DNA from 3 places in the Paenibacillus sp. CF095 genome. Region 1 is predicted to be linked to each of the others. Evidence: riboswitches for the same ligand, from Rfam matches in the RefSeq annotation. Region 1 holds a riboswitch; each other region holds the start of a gene.
The links. A riboswitch is a leader RNA that binds a small molecule or an ion and turns the genes downstream of it on or off. The one in region 1 is predicted to bind thiamine pyrophosphate.

Region 1 (5,484 bases):
CAGAAAATCTGATGACGTTTCGCACCAGCCATGCGCATATAGTTCATCATCGCCGCGTCAGTACGGGTCAAGCCATCCATCGCCGCCACTGCAACAGGGAAGAAGCAGACGAGGATGATCGTAATCAGCTTGGGCAACAGCCCGAATCCGAACCAGATTAACAGGAGTGGCGCGAGCGCGATGGTCGGGATATTTTGACTAAGAATAAGTAAAGGGTACAGGGCTGACTTGAGAAAAGGGACCAAATGCAGCACCATCGCTATCAGTAATCCGACCGCTGTGCCAGCCGCGAATCCAATCAGCGTTAACTGAATGGTTGCGGAAGCGTGCATGCCAAGCCGTTCGGCCTGGGTTGCCGCTTCGCGGGCGATGTCGGACGGTGCAGGCAGCATCCATTTCTCAATATGGAAGAGGGAGACGGCTCCCTGCCATATCGCTATAAAGAGAATAACCGCCACAATGGGCGGCCATACACTTTTGAAATAGGCAGGCATTAGCGATACTTCTCCGTCAGGGTGTCCATGCTGAAGCCGGTAGGGCTATGGGCGATTTTGATCTGGGAGATGATGCTTGGGCTGCCAGCCTCCACGAGTACCTCGTGCATTTTACGGACAACCTCCAGCAGTTCCTCCAGTTCCCCCTCCATCGTGGTGTCGAGCGCGTTCACCTGATATTTCAGGCCGGATTGCTGAATAACTTCAATGGCGCGATCTACATAAGGGTAAGAATTCTCGCCATTTGGCGTTTTGGGAATAACCTGAATGCTAAGTAATGTGCTTGCCATGAGAGATCACTTTTCCTTTCGTGATAAATTGCATGAATTGAACCAGGTTTACACTCATCACTCCGATTGCAGTACCCTCTTACGATCACTGTTATCCCCGGATTTCTTTAATGAATTTCAATGGAGGAAATCCGGGGATAAAGGTGAGCGCTTCGCTTCTTCAGATGGGTTCTGCACTCTTCGTTCTTGTGTAAAAAAGTTAAACTTAAGCAAATTTTATTGGGGTAAAAAATCGTTCGTATATGCCTTGCTCACGTCGATCTGTTCATCCAGCAGTTTTTTGCTAAACATCCAGTCGGTGTAATTCTGCCATACTTCCTGCTTTTGCTCACCCCAGCGCGGGGCGTCATCCGTGTACTTTGGACTAAGCCATTTCTGGCTTGCCAGTACCAAGTCTTTATCTAGATCCGGTACGGCCTTGATCAGAATGTTCGCTGCGTCTTCGGGATGATCAATCGCATATTGATACCCTTCTGAAGTGGCTTTCAGGAATGCTTTCACCAACTCAGGGTCGTTTTGGATCGTCTGCTCGTTTGTTACAAGGACAGGTGTGTAGTAATCCAATGCATCTGAATAATCCTTCACATATAACATGTCGATCGGTTCTCCGCGCAGTTCGGCTTCAATACCTGTCCAGGCGTAGAAAATCCACGCGAAATCAATGTCCCGTTTCACTGCGGTGAAAAAGTCAGCGTCACCCATATTAATGTTTTTCACTTTGGATACATCGGCTCCGTCGCCTTCCATAATGGATTGCATCACGGCTTCTTCGACTGGGGAACCCCAACCGCCATAGGTTTTACCTTCAAAATCTTTCGGTGATTTGATATTCCGATCCGCCGGAGCAGCGAACCCGGATGTATTATGCTGAATAACTGCTGCGATGGAGACCAATGGAACACCCTGTGTGCGGGCTTGAGTTACACTCTCCTGATAACTTACGCCAAAAGGCACTTCATTCGAGGCAACCATTGTATCTGCGCCACCGGCACCTGGTTGTACAATCTCTACATTCAAGCCCTCAGCCTTGTAAAAACCTTGATCTACAGCCGCATATAGGCCGGTATGATTCGTATTCGGTGTCCAGTCGAGCACCACTTTAATATCTTTCAGGGCGGCAGTGTCACCTTTGTTACTGCTTTCCGCATTTGTGTTGCTGTTCTGTTCTGCCGGGGCAGCTTCTTTGCCGCCACATGCGGCTACAGTCACCATAAGCACGCATAAGAGCATCAATCCCATCGTTCTACGCCATTTCATCTGTAATTCTCTCCTTCGATATGTCCGGCCGAGTGGCACGGGGTACTCCTTGGCTTCATATCCAATCATCTTGCATAAATCAACAGATTTATACCAGTTGAGATCTGAATAACGTCACTTTTTTTAGCTCTCTGGCTATATAAAAGAACATTAAAAAAGCGTCCCGTATTCCGGGACGCGTGCAGGCGTTAGAGAGGTGGCGTTCAGCCATAGGGCTGTGCCATTTCGATATACTCCGATTCCTACGCTGGCATGATCCAGATCAGGTCTAAGGGTTAGTATCTTGGTGGGATACACTCTCAGCCGGCCAATTCCGACTCCCCTGGGAAACTATGAAGTTACGGGCATTACTAGGTGTAATTATAGGCCAGCGGGTGGAACGTGTCCAGTCAGGAACTGGATGGGGACACGTATGAACTTATCAAACAGGCCGTTATACATATGTATATCAGCCTGTTTAGATGTGTTATTTTCATTAATTATCGTGGCGAATCATATAAGGCAATCTGGCTGAGTGCAAATGCATCGGATTTTGGGGCATAACCTACCTGTTTCTGAGTGGTTTCCAGATTCAATCGTTTAAACCGATTATTCGAGATCCCATGCAGTATGGTGAAGGGCTCCAGATTGGTAGCTGTAATTGCTTTGAACATCAAATCACACAAGTCAGCCGGACTAATATACGCGCTCATATCCCTTGCTTCCAGCGCTGGTCCGTCCGGTTGAAAATCATCATATGCACCTATACGTATTGCTACACTTTGTAAACCTTCGGTATACGCAAAATAGGAAGCGAGCGATTCTCCAAAACATTTGCTAACCCCGTACAAATTCCGTGGGTGTGTTGGCATGTCCGGATAGACTTGAGCATCAATGGGATACCCCTCAATCGTCTGTGCACTGCTCGCCAGAATGACTCTTTGCACACCTTGGTCCTTAGCTGCACGGAATACATTAAATGTACCTTTGATATTGATGTCCAACAACGATTCATAGAATCCGGCATTCGGGGAAGGGTCTCCCGCCAGATGTACTACCACATCCATGCCTTCGCAAGCATGCTGACAGGCTTCAGGGTCTGTCACATCCAGTGTCATGATCTCATGGTCGGTTTCTTGATACGTATGCAGTCTGTCGATATTCAAATCCGTTAGTCGCAGGTGATATGCTTCTGACAAGTGTTGGGACAAGTCCCGGCCAATTTTCCCGGCTGCGCCGGTAATTAAAATGTTCATGAAATCAACTCCAATTCTTAGCGCTGGAAGAACTCAATCCATTCCTTTTCAGGTCCATAGATGAAGAAATAGCGGTAACCGTTAGGCAGTGTAATAATCTCTCCATCAATAAATACGGCTTTGGTGGCTTGGATGCGTTTGTACTCAGAATCAAGATCATCTACATGGATCGCAAAATGGTGTACCGTACCTTCGGAAGGCAGCTTGTCGCTGTAACCTTGAATTAACTCAATCTCAGTCTCATTACTTCCATTGAAGCCAAGGAAGGCGAGCTGAATGACGCCGTTGGTATGGGTTACCCGGTCTTTCAATTCAAGACCAACAATCTCCGTATAGAAACGCAGCGTGGTCTCCAGATCACGCACAGCAATGCCGACGTGGTCAATGCGTTTTTGAAAACTCATAATCCAAATCCTCCTTATACTATGAATCTTTCTACCATTTTAAGGGATATCATAGGGCTGTACTACATGGTTGTCAAATCCGGTTTTAATTTGGAAAAATTATAATTGTTCACAGAATGTTCACTTATGTGGTGGGTTTCCTCATCTCTATAATTACGAAGGTAAACAGAGAGGATGAGAGAATTGCCAACAAGCAAGAAGGAACAAATTATTTTCGGATTAATGATGTGTACAGGAATGGTCTTGGTCATGATGTTCTTCAATCTATGGCACAGTGGGTTACTCGGCAAAATGTCCCCGCTTGAGATACTGCTTCAATTCATATTATGTTTTGTCATCGCGTTTCTGGTGGAGTCTTTCATTGTTGGCCCTGTGGCGAGAAAGATTGCATTTTCTATGCCCTTCGACAAGTCCAATAAGATTCTAGGTGTGCTGGCTATGTCATTTTTTATGGTGATTGGCATGGTTCTGATCATGTCTTTGTATGGAATGATCTCGGCATATCTCGCTGATCAATTAAGTGGGTCATCCGTACTCCGTACGTATCTCCATACAATCGCTCGTAACTTCAGCCTGGCGCTTCCATATCAATTGATCATTTTGGGACCACTCGTACGATATGTATTCGGTAAATTCATCAAGGATAACGGGCCCGTAATGCCTGTCGTTAACAAAAGTGTGTGATTCGGTTGGCCATAAGTATTTCCTGGGCAATCTTGTGCAAAAGAATAGATATTATTCTCACCTTTAATGAAAGGTGAGAGAGAGGCAAAAATAGGGCACTTGCCACGATGATTACAGCGCTAACGAATCGAGTACACCTTATTAGTCCAGTTTTTAGGGAATAAAAAATCTAACGAATCTCAGCGGCGTTATTATGCAAAAAACCTCCAACGAGACCTTGAATTTGAGATAATTATCTATAATAACGTCTCTAGGATTCGTTAGATTTCAAACATGCAGAAATGGAGGGAAATAGCGTGTGCTAGGTTCGTTACAACAGAGTAACGCTACAAAAAAATGTCCACCGTCAGGTCATGACAGTAGACATTTCAATCTCAATCTCAATAATAGGTAATTCTAATTCTCAGGACTGCAACGACACATAACTGTTAAGTCGCTGGATCGACCACATGTTTGTTCTGCCATTGATACGTGATCACGCTAATGACAAGCAGGCCAACTGCAAAGATCGCAAGCATCCATGCAGACTGATTAACTGCCAGATGATCAAGACTCCATCCCGTAGTCAAAGGCAGAATGGCACCGCCAACTCCACCTGAGGCAATCAAAATGCTGGGTGTGGATTCTTCTGTTCCGGGCAGCAGTTTACTGGCGAAGACAAGGGCAATGGAAAAAATACCTGACATCGCAAGTCCAAGCAGCAAGATGATGAGAAATGCAGACCAAATTTGGTTTGTAAATGGAAATACCATTAACAAAAGAACAGATGCAAGACAACTGTACAGGACATAGACGCGGTATTGGAATTTCTCTGCGATATACCCGGCGAAGAGTCGTCCCACGGACATGGCAATCCAGAAACAGGTGACACTAAGCGCTGCTCCGGCTTCCTTCATGTTCATTTTCTCAATCAGAATCGCTGGCATGAAGTTCGCAAGACTCATCTCTGTGCCAACATATAGGAAGAAGAAGAGGACGAATAATACCAGAAGAGTTCTGTTACGGCCACGATAGGTTGGACTGGATGTACTTGCAGATGCGGGATGCATCTCACCCGATGTCCCAGCAGTGTGGGCATGTACTGAACCGTTATTAGAACTACGTCGCTCCAGAAACTTAT
Region 2 (5,484 bases), on a different contig from region 1:
GGTGATCCATATTAGTATAAGATCCGATGCATTGGAAAATCTAATCTTGATGAAAAAGGAGGTGATCATTTCTGAATGGCTAATCCAACGCTAGCGCCGCACGAATCGATGGAACTGCATGAAGCGTTAAACTTCAAAACGCTCTGCATCGCTAAGTCGAAACTTATGCAAGGCCTGGTCTTTGACCAAGAGCTAAAAGCCTTAATGCAGAAAGACGTAACTCAATCCATACAACAGATCGCTGAGCTGCAAGCAATCTACGCAAGAGCTCCTTTCCAAGCACCCGTTCCAAATAATCCGACACCTATAACACATTAAGGGGAACTCAGATGAATACCGATTATTTAGATCCGATTAATTCATTGAATATGCCGGAAATGGCAGATATGACTTTTGCCATGGACTTCCTTCTTCGTGCCAAGGAGGGTGTACGTAATTTGTCCATCGCCCTGACGGAAACGGCTTCACCGGATGTAAGAGCCCTGCTGCATACTCATCTTAAGCAGGGGATTGCAATGCACCAAGAAATCTCGGAGCTCATGATGCGCAAAAAGTGGTTTCATCCTTATGAGTTGAACGAACAGTACCAACTCGATCAGCTTTCGGCGAAAAATACGGTGATGATCGGGCAGATGAATCTGTTCCCGGGTGATACGTCACGTAAAGGGATGTTTGATCGGACCCCAGATGAACATATTGGAGGACATAAAGCATGAAGGCGGTAACGTATCAAGGGGTTAAAAATGTCGTGGTCAAAGAGGTGCCGGATGCGAAGATTGTGAAACCGGACGATATGATCGTAAAGATCACCAGTACCGCCATTTGCGGTTCTGACCTTCATCTTATTCACGGGATGATCCCTAACCTTCAGGAGAACTATGTCATCGGGCATGAGCCGATGGGGATCGTAGAAGAAGTAGGTCCTGGCGTGACCAAGGTAAAAAAAGGTGACCGTGTGATCATTCCGTTTAACATCGCATGCGGAGAATGCTTTTTTTGCAAAAATCAGCTGGAAAGCCAATGTGACAATTCAAACGAACACGGGGATATGGGCGCATATTTCGGCTACTCCGGAACGACCGGCGGATATCCCGGCGGGCAAGCCGAATATTTACGGGTCCCATTTGCCAATTTTACCCACTTTAAGATCCCTGAAAACTGCGAACAACCGGACGAAAAGCTAAGCTTGATCGCCGATGCCATGACGACGGCATTCTGGAGCGTAGATAACGCCGGCGTTAAGAATGGTGATACAGTCATCGTGCTCGGCTGCGGTCCGGTCGGACTCCTGGCCCAGAAGTTCTGCTGGCTGAAAGGTGCTAAGCGGGTCATAGCCGTCGACTATGTCGATTACCGCTTAAAGCATGCAAAGCGAACAAACAATGTGGAAATCGTAAACTTCGAACAGGATAAGAATATTGGGAACACTCTCAAAGAAATGACCAAAGGCGGCGCCGATGTCGTGATTGATGCGGTAGGAATGGACGGCAAGATGAGCGATCTTGAATTTCTAGCCAGCGGTATGAAACTGCAAGGCGGCACCATGAGTGCATTTATCATTGCATCTCAGGCTGTCCGCAAAGGTGGCACCATTCAAGTCACTGGTGTATACGGCGGACGTTATAACGGATTCCCGCTCGGTGACATCATGCAGCGAAACGTGAATATCCGTTCCGGACAAGCTCCGGTCATTCACTACATGCCATACATGTACGAGTTGGTTACGTCTGGCAAAGTGGACCCTGGGGACATTGTTACGCACGTCATTCCGCTCAGCGAGGCCAAGCGTGGCTATGAAGTGTTCGATACAAAAACGGACGATTGCATTAAAGTCATCTTAAAGCCTTAAATATGAATTGATACATGGGAGGACAATCTGAATGGATTCCACATACGCTTTGCATGAGATGCTCGAGGTGCATGAAATAGCTGCGTTCAAGACGGTTTGCATGACAAAATCCAAGACCATGCAAGCTCTGGTAAACGACCCGGAGCTCAAGCAAATTTTGCAACAAGATGCGACATTATCACAACAGCAGCTTCAGGAGCTCGGTGGAGTGCTGTCTAAAGCGACTGTATAGGAGATAAAAAATGAACCCAATATTAGAACACATGACTGGTCTTAATACGCTGACCGATGACGTGATCGCAATGGATTTTTTGATGAACGCCAAGAGCGGCGTCAGAAACTACGCCATGGCTGTGACCGAATGTGCTACCCCCGAAATCAAACAAATTTTGATGAAACAGCTCGATGAAGCCATAGACTCTCATGAAAAGATATCAAATTACATGGTGCAGCATGGCTTATACCACCCTTACCATATTGCAGAGCAAATTCAGCTCGATCTGAAAAACATTCAGACTGCTATGAACATTCCGTCCTGACGCCCTTTTTGATTTTAGCCAGAGACTTCAGAGTATAAAATGCTCCTGTGTCAAGAATTTCAACAATGAAAAAAGGCGGATACACTCCGCCCTTTTTTTGGCATCGTCACGAAACACGCTTATACTAGCGTTCCTTTACGTAAATCTACTTATTTTCCATTCTGAGACTGATTACCCTTTGCAGCTCCACGACCGAGACCTTTAATCAACTACCAGTGAGCTCAAGCCTCCAGCCTCCATGACATCTCCCAAAAATCAAGTTCAAAGCGACTGCACATCACGAAAATATCTTCCATCCGTTGGTACGTTACCTCGCTACAGCCTTCTAATAGCTTATCCGTTAACGCGACAAGGGATTGGTTGTTGCTGTTGTATTCAGAGGAAGCATATCCTGTGATCCATTCTCCATAAAAGGGATGATCAGCTGCACCTGGCTTTTGGGAAAGAACTTGACCAATCTCTGCATAGCTCCATGAGCAGGCCAGAATGGATACAAGTACTTCTGCTATGCCGCCCGCATGGGAAACAGAGAGCATATAGTTAGTATACGCTGCATTCTTCAGTGCAGGTTTTACCTGAAAAACATGATCCTCTGTAATTCCTAATCGCTCCATATAAGAACGATGAATTTTCATTTCACCATTCAGGATGTTATCTACGTTTTTACTAAAAAACTGCATCAATTTGGGGTCGTGCGACTTGACAATACCTAGTGCAAATACACGGGCATAATCGTACAGGTACAAGTAGTCTTGCAGCAAATAATAACGAAATTGTTCAACCTGTAAAGAACCATCTCCGATCCCTTTAACAAAAGGATGCTCAAGGCATTCCTTCCACACAGGCTGTGCTGCCTGATATAGTCTCTCTGAAATAGTCAACATGTGTTCCTCCAATTCATAATGTACGTATTTAAAAACAAAAAAACGAAACATCCATAGGATGTTTCGCAGACAAATACACTAAAACAAGGGGGGCGCATGAGCTACCCAAGTACAGTGTTTCATCGTTGCATCCCTACGTTGGCATTATCCAAATCAGGTAAGGTCGGTTTAACACCCTCTCAGCCGGTTAAGGCTCCCTTGCAAACGGTTGTATGTAGTTGATTACTTTCTTATCCGCATAAAAAAAAACAACATTCATTTAGTATATCAAGGGCTGTTAAATATAGTCAAGGCAGATTGTATCCCCCTCATCAGCTTGAGAGACGTATTTAAACGACGGAAACCATCACAACAATGGTTGAGTTTTAGCTACTGTTATGATGGTTTCTATTCTTTGAACTACTGCCAATGATTTAATGCCCGAGTTTGTTCTTTCCGACAAAAGTGAGTATTCCGTACTGGGAAGTGTTTCTCCAGCTCTCATTGGTCGTATCATTCCACTTAGCTACGTTCTGTTTACCTCCGCCCTGATTGTCGTTAATTTGAAGATCGAAACCGAGAACATTTCCTGCTTTGGGCGTCAGTGAATGTAACTGGATTCGGGCTTCTACGAGATATCCTTTATTTGTTTTCTTCACAGCACTTACAAGGCGTCCGGGTGAGGCACCCCCTGCAAAGGTTCCTACATTGTCTGCACTGATTCTGAACTGGGCATCATCATATTGAAAATACGGTGTGCGCTGGTGATTCTCGTCCAGGAAAATCTCAACCGAATCCTGATCCCATGGGTTGATGCTATCTGTGATGATGTTTGGATCAGTGACGTCAATCAGCAGATATAGATACTCCCCTGACCACATTGCGCGAGCCACTGCCTCTGCACCTTCGGTCTCATTCAACCTTTTTACTTCAAATGGTACAGCCTTATTCCATAGGGCGTCTTTCTTCCCATCAATCTGAACAATCCCTTGCACAGCTTGTGCAGATTTGGGCATAGGGGCAAGCTGAATCACGCCGTATTTGCTTGTATCTTGTTCCTGAGATTGTGTTCGATCATTCCAGTATAGTGGATTATGAGGCTCTGTCCCACTTGCACCGCCATCAGTCACACGGATATCCAAGCCAACTTCATATTCTGAACCGGCTTGGATACCATCCCATGGAATGGACAATTCAACCTGATATCCAGCTTTTGTCTCGCGTACACGATATGAACGCCGCTCCGCGCCCTCAGCTTTGCCCGACCGCTTAATAATTACGTGTCGGTCATCTGCTTCATATGAGGTGGTCTTGCCATTATTGAGGTCAACAAAGAGTTCTACTCTGTCATTCACATCTGACTTCGCATCCTGAACATCCACGAGGATATACAGGTTACTTTGATCCCATAAGGTTCTGAAACTGGCTGATCCCGAAGAGTCACCCTTCAGTGGAGTAGACACCGCTTTGTTCCAGAGCGGATCTTGTGACTGTTTTTTGATATCCGGTTTACCCGAAAGTGAGACGGCTCTCTGTGTCAACACAGGCAAGCTGGATTCATCCACGAGTCCCCAGTATGCTTTTTTGGCCTTCAGGGCTGAATCAAACAGCATCGCCTGGTTGTTGTAAGACTTCTCATCTTGGAGTCCCCATAAGGTAACTGAAGAAATGTGATCTTTGTGTTTTTTGTACAAATCCAACAGTTCCTTATATCGATACGCCTGTTTTACCGCAACTTCATCCGACATCTCTTCACCAAATGGAATTCCGCTATCCACATCCAGTTCCGTGATCTGAATATCCAATCCAAGTTCGACGAACATGTTGATCGTTTTTTCAATTTCCTCGATGGGCGGGGATTCCAGGTTATAGTGGGATTGCAAACCCACACCATCGATGAGTCCCTTCTCTTTCAGTCGTTTGACCAACTGAAACATATGCTCTCTTTTCTCAGGGATTTCCGTGAAGTATTCGTTGTAGTATAATTTGGCATCCGGATCGGCTGCACGAGCGAATTCATAGGTTTTTTCAATGTAATCCGGACCGATTAGTTCATAAAAGGGACTTTTACGTAAACCGTTGGCATCACCATTGCTATCCGCAATCGCCTCGTTTACCACATCCCAGGCATAGATCTTACCTTTGTATCGGGTCATGACGGTTTCGACATAATCCTGAATCCGGGCAAGCAGTAATTCTCGACTCGCAGGGTTACCCTGAGGATCCGTGAACA
Region 3 (5,484 bases), on a different contig from region 1:
TGTGGAGCCCCAAGAAACCTTATACATATTCAGATTCTAATGGTAACAGTATTAACTTTACACTGGACGACTACGTATATGCCTATGACGCAAACGCAGGGAAATGGATTGAAGGATTTCAAAAAGAACTGGCCTCAAGCACACAGATTCCTTTACTTCAGAATACCAGCGTATTTGAACAAGTTAGACTAAGCCGGATTGTGACTACTGTGCAGGATGATCTGGCTGATGTGATTAACCGCCATAATGAGTTTGCCAGAAAGAACGGTATTTCCTATACGTTCACGATGCCCCTGGTTGCGCAGGAAGATTGGTACAACTCCATTAACGATACAGGGATTATGGCCTTTATCCAAGGTATAGGTGTGGGTGACCAGAAGATCAACAATTATGCGATCGGTGGAGGCAGACTTGTGAAGAAAACGGCCATCGTAGGTGGGGTAGATCCTTTAACGGGTATCAGGTACTATTACCCCTCCACATGTGGTAATGGTTACCGTGCTGAAGAGGTGTTCACAGACGCAAGACAAGCAGCTGCGCAAGGCTATTTCGAATATAAATGCTCTAATCGTTAGGGTAGCCTGTATGACAAAATCATGTAAGAGGTTCTTGAACTGTTTACATTACTTTCAGAAAAGACGGGACCTGTGCTAGAATAGGGTTTCGGAACAATAACAAAAGTAATGTCTAATAGATAGGAGCAACCTCATCTTATGAGTTTATTGTCAGTAGAGAACGTAAGTCACAATTTTGGAGATCGCACGTTATTTAAAAATGTATCATTTCGTTTACTTGCCGGAGAGCGCGTAGGACTTGTTGGTGCCAATGGTGTGGGTAAATCCACATTAATGAACATCCTTACCGGTAAATTGCTTAAAGATAGTGGAAAAGTGGAATGGACACCTAAGGTCCGTTATGGATATCTGGATCAGCACACGAAGCTTACCCCAGGCAAAACCATTCGTGACGTGCTTAAGGATGCATTCCTTCCGTTGCTTGAATTGGAAAAAGAAATGATGAATATTACGGACCAGATGGCAGATGCAGATCCAGATAAGCTGGAGCAGTTGCTGGAAGAGATGGGCGATATTCAGGAACAACTGGAACAGGGCGACTTTTATCTGATTGACGTAAAAGTGGAAGAGATGGCCAATGGTCTTGGTTTGTCCGCAATTGGTCTTGATCGGGATGTCGCAGCTCTAAGTGGTGGACAACGTACCAAGGTGCTTCTTGCCAAGCTTCTGCTTGAGAAACCTACAGCTCTTTTGCTGGATGAGCCGACCAACTATCTGGATGTAGAGCACATTGAATGGCTGTCACGTTACCTGAAGGACTACCCGCACGCGTTTCTTTTAATCTCCCATGACACGGAATTCATGAATGAAGTCGTAAATGTCATTTATCATTTGGAATTTGCCAAATTAACGAGATACGCAGCGAACTATAACAAGTTCCTCGAGATGGCTGATATGAATAAAGCCCAGCATATTGATGCATACGAGAAACAGCAAGAGTACATCAAGAAGCAGGAAGATTTCATTCAGCGTAACAAGGCACGTGCTTCAACTTCAGGTCGAGCGAAGAGTCGGGAGAAACAGCTGGACAGAATTGAACGTATTGATCGCCCAGATGAAGCGGCCAAACCAACGTTCAAATTCAAGGATGCCCGTGCGAGCAGTAAAACGGTCTTTGAGGGTATTGATTTTGAAATTGGATATACGTATCCTTTGCTGCCTAAGATGACAATGACAATCGAACGTGGTGAGAAAATTGCCATCGTAGGTTGTAATGGTGTGGGTAAATCGACGCTGTTGAAAACCATCCTGGGAAAAATATCTCCACTCAGTGGAAAGACTTTCTTAGGAGATTACCTCGAAACAGCCTATTTTGAGCAGGAGGTTCGTGCTGGGAATATCACGCCGATTGAGGATGTCTGGAATGAATTTTCACATTTGACCCAAAATGAGGTCCGAGGTCATCTCGCTCGCTGCGGGTTGAAAAATGAGCACATTACTCGTCCACTTAATATGCTGAGTGGTGGAGAACAAGCCAAGGTTCGTTTATGCAAACTCTTGATGCGTGAAAGCAATTGGATTCTATTCGATGAGCCGACGAACCATCTGGATGTCACAGCCAAAGCGGAGTTGCAGCGTGCTTTGAAAGAATTCAAGGGAACGGTGTTAGTGGTATCTCATGAACCTGATTTCTACGAGGGATGGGTCACCAAAACATGGAATGTCGAAGAATGGTCTGAGAAAAACTAAACGATTCAAGACAATGTTTAACAGAAATGACGGTGACAAAAAAAACCGTCTATGGTAACATAGGCTACAACTTCATATGAACACTAGGGGGGCCGCACGATGCGGCTGAGATGGAAGAATGCGATTCCGGACCCTTTGCACCTGATCTGGATCATACCAGCGTAGGGAAGTGGCGAGCGCGTTTCAGTGAATGACGTGAGCAAACGGCAATTCGAAAGAATTCAACCGTCTTGCTTAGTAAATTGAAACATGCAGTTGCGTGTATAACGTTATGGCTATAAGGTCTATAGCTTTATTGCACGAAATGAACTGTATGTATCAGTCAGTCATCTGGTCCTATAATTAATACGCAGCCACTCCCCTACGGGAGTGGCTTTTTTGTGTTTTCATAGCATTCAAGTCTGGAAGGAGATGAACAGTACGGTAATTTCTCATGAACATGTTCAAGAATCATTTGAATTGCATGTTGTATCTACGGGTGCAGGGGATCAGGCATCTTTTGTAAAAGCTGCAAAGGACGTTTGGCCTTTGGTGGACTATATTCACATACGAGAAAAACAACTCACATGGCAAGACAAGATCGGTTGGGCTCAAAGTCTGCGTAGCGTTGGCATTCCATCTTGCCGCATTGTTATCAATAGTTCAGAACTTCCTTCACAGAATGACATTTATGGCGGTGTACATTGGGGGCAAGATGCGATACGAAATTATAACCCTGCTGTTATAAGCAATGTGCAGCGCCTTCGTCTGGGTGTATCTGTTCATTCAATCGATGAGGCAAAAATCGCTGAAGAACGGGGAGCCGATTATCTTTTCTTCGGGCATGTCTACTCAACCAACAGTAAGCCTGATCTTGACCCCAGAGGATTACATGCTCTTGCTGAAGTGTGCAGGCGTGTCTCCATTCCTGTCATGGCGATTGGGGGTATCGGACCGGGAAACATTCACGCTATTCGCTCTGCAGGGGCACAGGGAGTCGCCGTGATCTCGAATGTATGGGCGAGCGAGTCACCGGATCGGGCGGCTGCATTATTAAGGCAGGCTATCGTTGCTACAGAAAGTCTGAGTCCCTGAATCAAGGAGATGAGAGGATGAAAGAGATCGTTATTGATAAACCGGATAAGTTTCATGCAGAAACGATTATTGTAGGTGGAGGCGTTGTTGGTTGTGCTATCGCTTATGAGCTTGCTTCCCGTGGACAGGATGTGCTGTTGCTGGAGCGTTCGGCGATTGCAGGAGGCACTTCTTGCGCGGCGGCTGGAATGCTGGCGGCAGGCAGTGAGGATTTTGCTCATCCTTTGATGGCTAAGCTTGCCAGACAGAGTAGACAGTTACTTATCGAGCAACAGGTGCTAATGGCTACACTCAGTGAGGTAGAGACTGGCCTGCAATGCCAGGGATTCCTAACTCCTTTTCGTTCATACAGTGAATTAAGTAGTTATAAGGACAATCGGAAGTCTGCGTTGTCTGCTTCTGCTGATGAGGTATGGTGGGATCGTTCCGTTGTGCAACAGGAGGCATCATGGCTTAACAGAGATACGTATGGAGCCTACTACAGACCTTACGAGAGTGAGATTCTTCCAGTCCATCTAACGAAGGCATATGCTGAATCCGCTCAAGCATTGGGAGCACGGGTTATGGAGGACATACAGGATATACGTGTGCAAGCAAACGAACATGGCGTGCAGGGAATCACCACATCGATCGGTGAGATGAGATGCAAACATGTCATTATAGCGGCTGGATTACAGAGTGAAGAGTTGATGAGACATGTGAATCTGAGCATGCCTGTGTGGTCGGTAAAAGGAGAAATAGCCGCCGTTCAGTTCTCAGATGAACATGCTGGGTACAGACCTGACAGAACGGTGTATGCAGAGGATATCTATATTGTTCCCAAAGCTAATGGCGAAGTTTGGCTCGGGGCAACCAGTCTGCCAGGCAGAACCGATCTGAACGTTTCTGTACAGGGTGTTCAGAAGCTGCTAACAGCGGCTACCCACTGGGTGCCTGGGATGAAAGAAGCACAATTTATACGAGCGTGGGCAGGCGTAAGACCGGCAACTCCAGATGGATTGCCTTATATAGGTGCTTGCAAGAGTATACCAGGGCTGTTCGCCGCCTTTGGGCATTACCGCAACGGTATCTTGCTTAGTGCGATAACAGGAAGGCTTATCGCTGAGTTGCTCGCTGGCAAAAGCTCAGAAGAACTCGGAATTGAGGCGCTGAGTCCGGAGCGATTGAACAGAAAGGGAGTGGTGCAGTGAATATCATCGTTAATGGTCAACGGATGGAGATTGAAGACAGATTGAATCGTGTGGATAAACTGCTTAAATCTTTTGATCTGCAAGTCAAGACTGTAGTTGTAGAGCTGAACAAGCATATTTTAACCCGTGAGTATCATGAAACGACGGCATTAAGAGAAGGCGATCGAATCGAGATTGTACATTTTGTAGGAGGCGGTTGATGATGTTGAACATTGGTAAATATACGTTTGAGTCCAGATTGTTGCTCGGAACAGGCAAGTTTTCGGATCTGGAAGTGCAAAGTCAGGCTGTGGAAGCATCTGAAACGGAAGTTTTAACCTTTGCTGTTCGTCGTCTGAATCTGGAGGAGCGCAACCAGAAGCATTTCCTGGATACATTGGATCTGGACAAATACACTCTTCTTCCGAATACGGCTGGAGCATCCAATGCGGAAGAGGCGGTGCGAATTGCCGAGCTTGCGCGGGCGTCAGGACTTTGTGATATGATAAAAGTCGAAGTCATCGGAGATGGAATGACGTTACTCCCAGATCCGATTGAAACGTACAAGGCTTGTGAAATTTTGCTTGAAAAGGGCTTCACTGTATTGCCTTATATTTCAGATGATGTCATTCTGGCCAAAAGGCTGCAATTGCTTGGCGTACATGCTGTAATGCCTGGCGCTTCTCCTATCGGAGCTGGCAGAGGCATCATCAATCCCTATAACCTTGAGATCATCATTGAGCAGGCTGTTGTACCTGTAATTGTGGATGCAGGATTGCGCTCCCCCAAAGATGCTGCTTATGCGATGGAACTTGGTGCAGCTGGCGTATTGTTAAATACAGCCGTATCCGGATCAGGGGATCCAGTGAGCATGGCTAAGGCGATGAGATTGGGGGTAGAGGCAGGTAGGCTGGCTTATGAGGCAGGCATGATTCCCGTAAAGCGTTACGCAGCAGCCAGTAGTCCGGTGGAAGGAA

Region 2: linked by a shared signal. The riboswitch ahead of tenA (thiaminase II) and the one ahead of BLS69_RS26815 (ABC transporter substrate-binding protein) in region 1 are both predicted to bind thiamine pyrophosphate.
Region 3: linked by a shared signal. The riboswitch ahead of BLS69_RS05925 (thiamine phosphate synthase) and the one ahead of BLS69_RS26815 (ABC transporter substrate-binding protein) in region 1 are both predicted to bind thiamine pyrophosphate.

What each region holds. Positions count from the first base shown of each region.
Region 1 covers NZ_FMZN01000005.1:139,754-145,237, forward strand. Annotated here, with positions in the region: gene BLS69_RS26805 (ABC transporter permease) at 1-494, opposite strand, end outside; gene BLS69_RS26810 (thiamine-binding protein) at 494-784, opposite strand; gene BLS69_RS26815 (ABC transporter substrate-binding protein) at 1,001-2,041, opposite strand; TPP riboswitch at 2,263-2,375, opposite strand; gene BLS69_RS26820 (NAD-dependent epimerase/dehydratase family protein) at 2,521-3,276, opposite strand; gene BLS69_RS26825 (VOC family protein) at 3,294-3,680, opposite strand; gene BLS69_RS26830 (DUF2798 domain-containing protein) at 3,855-4,364, shown strand; gene BLS69_RS26835 (MFS transporter) at 4,793-5,484, opposite strand, start outside.
Region 2 covers NZ_FMZN01000001.1:1,732,648-1,738,131, forward strand. Annotated here, with positions in the region: gene BLS69_RS07605 (spore gernimation protein GerQ) at 76-318, shown strand; gene BLS69_RS07610 (spore coat protein) at 330-716, shown strand; gene BLS69_RS07615 (zinc-dependent alcohol dehydrogenase) at 713-1,849, shown strand; gene BLS69_RS07620 (hypothetical protein) at 1,881-2,081, shown strand; gene BLS69_RS07625 (spore coat protein) at 2,092-2,388, shown strand; gene tenA (thiaminase II) at 2,610-3,272, opposite strand; TPP riboswitch at 3,385-3,482, opposite strand; gene BLS69_RS07635 (endo-1,4-beta-xylanase) at 3,686-5,484, opposite strand, start outside.
Region 3 covers NZ_FMZN01000001.1:1,334,851-1,340,334, forward strand. Annotated here, with positions in the region: gene BLS69_RS05915 (hypothetical protein) at 1-575, shown strand, start outside; gene BLS69_RS05920 (ABC-F family ATP-binding cassette domain-containing protein) at 714-2,264, shown strand; TPP riboswitch at 2,340-2,449, shown strand; gene BLS69_RS05925 (thiamine phosphate synthase) at 2,643-3,338, shown strand; gene thiO (glycine oxidase ThiO) at 3,356-4,528, shown strand; gene thiS (sulfur carrier protein ThiS) at 4,525-4,728, shown strand; gene BLS69_RS05940 (thiazole synthase) at 4,731-5,484, shown strand, end outside.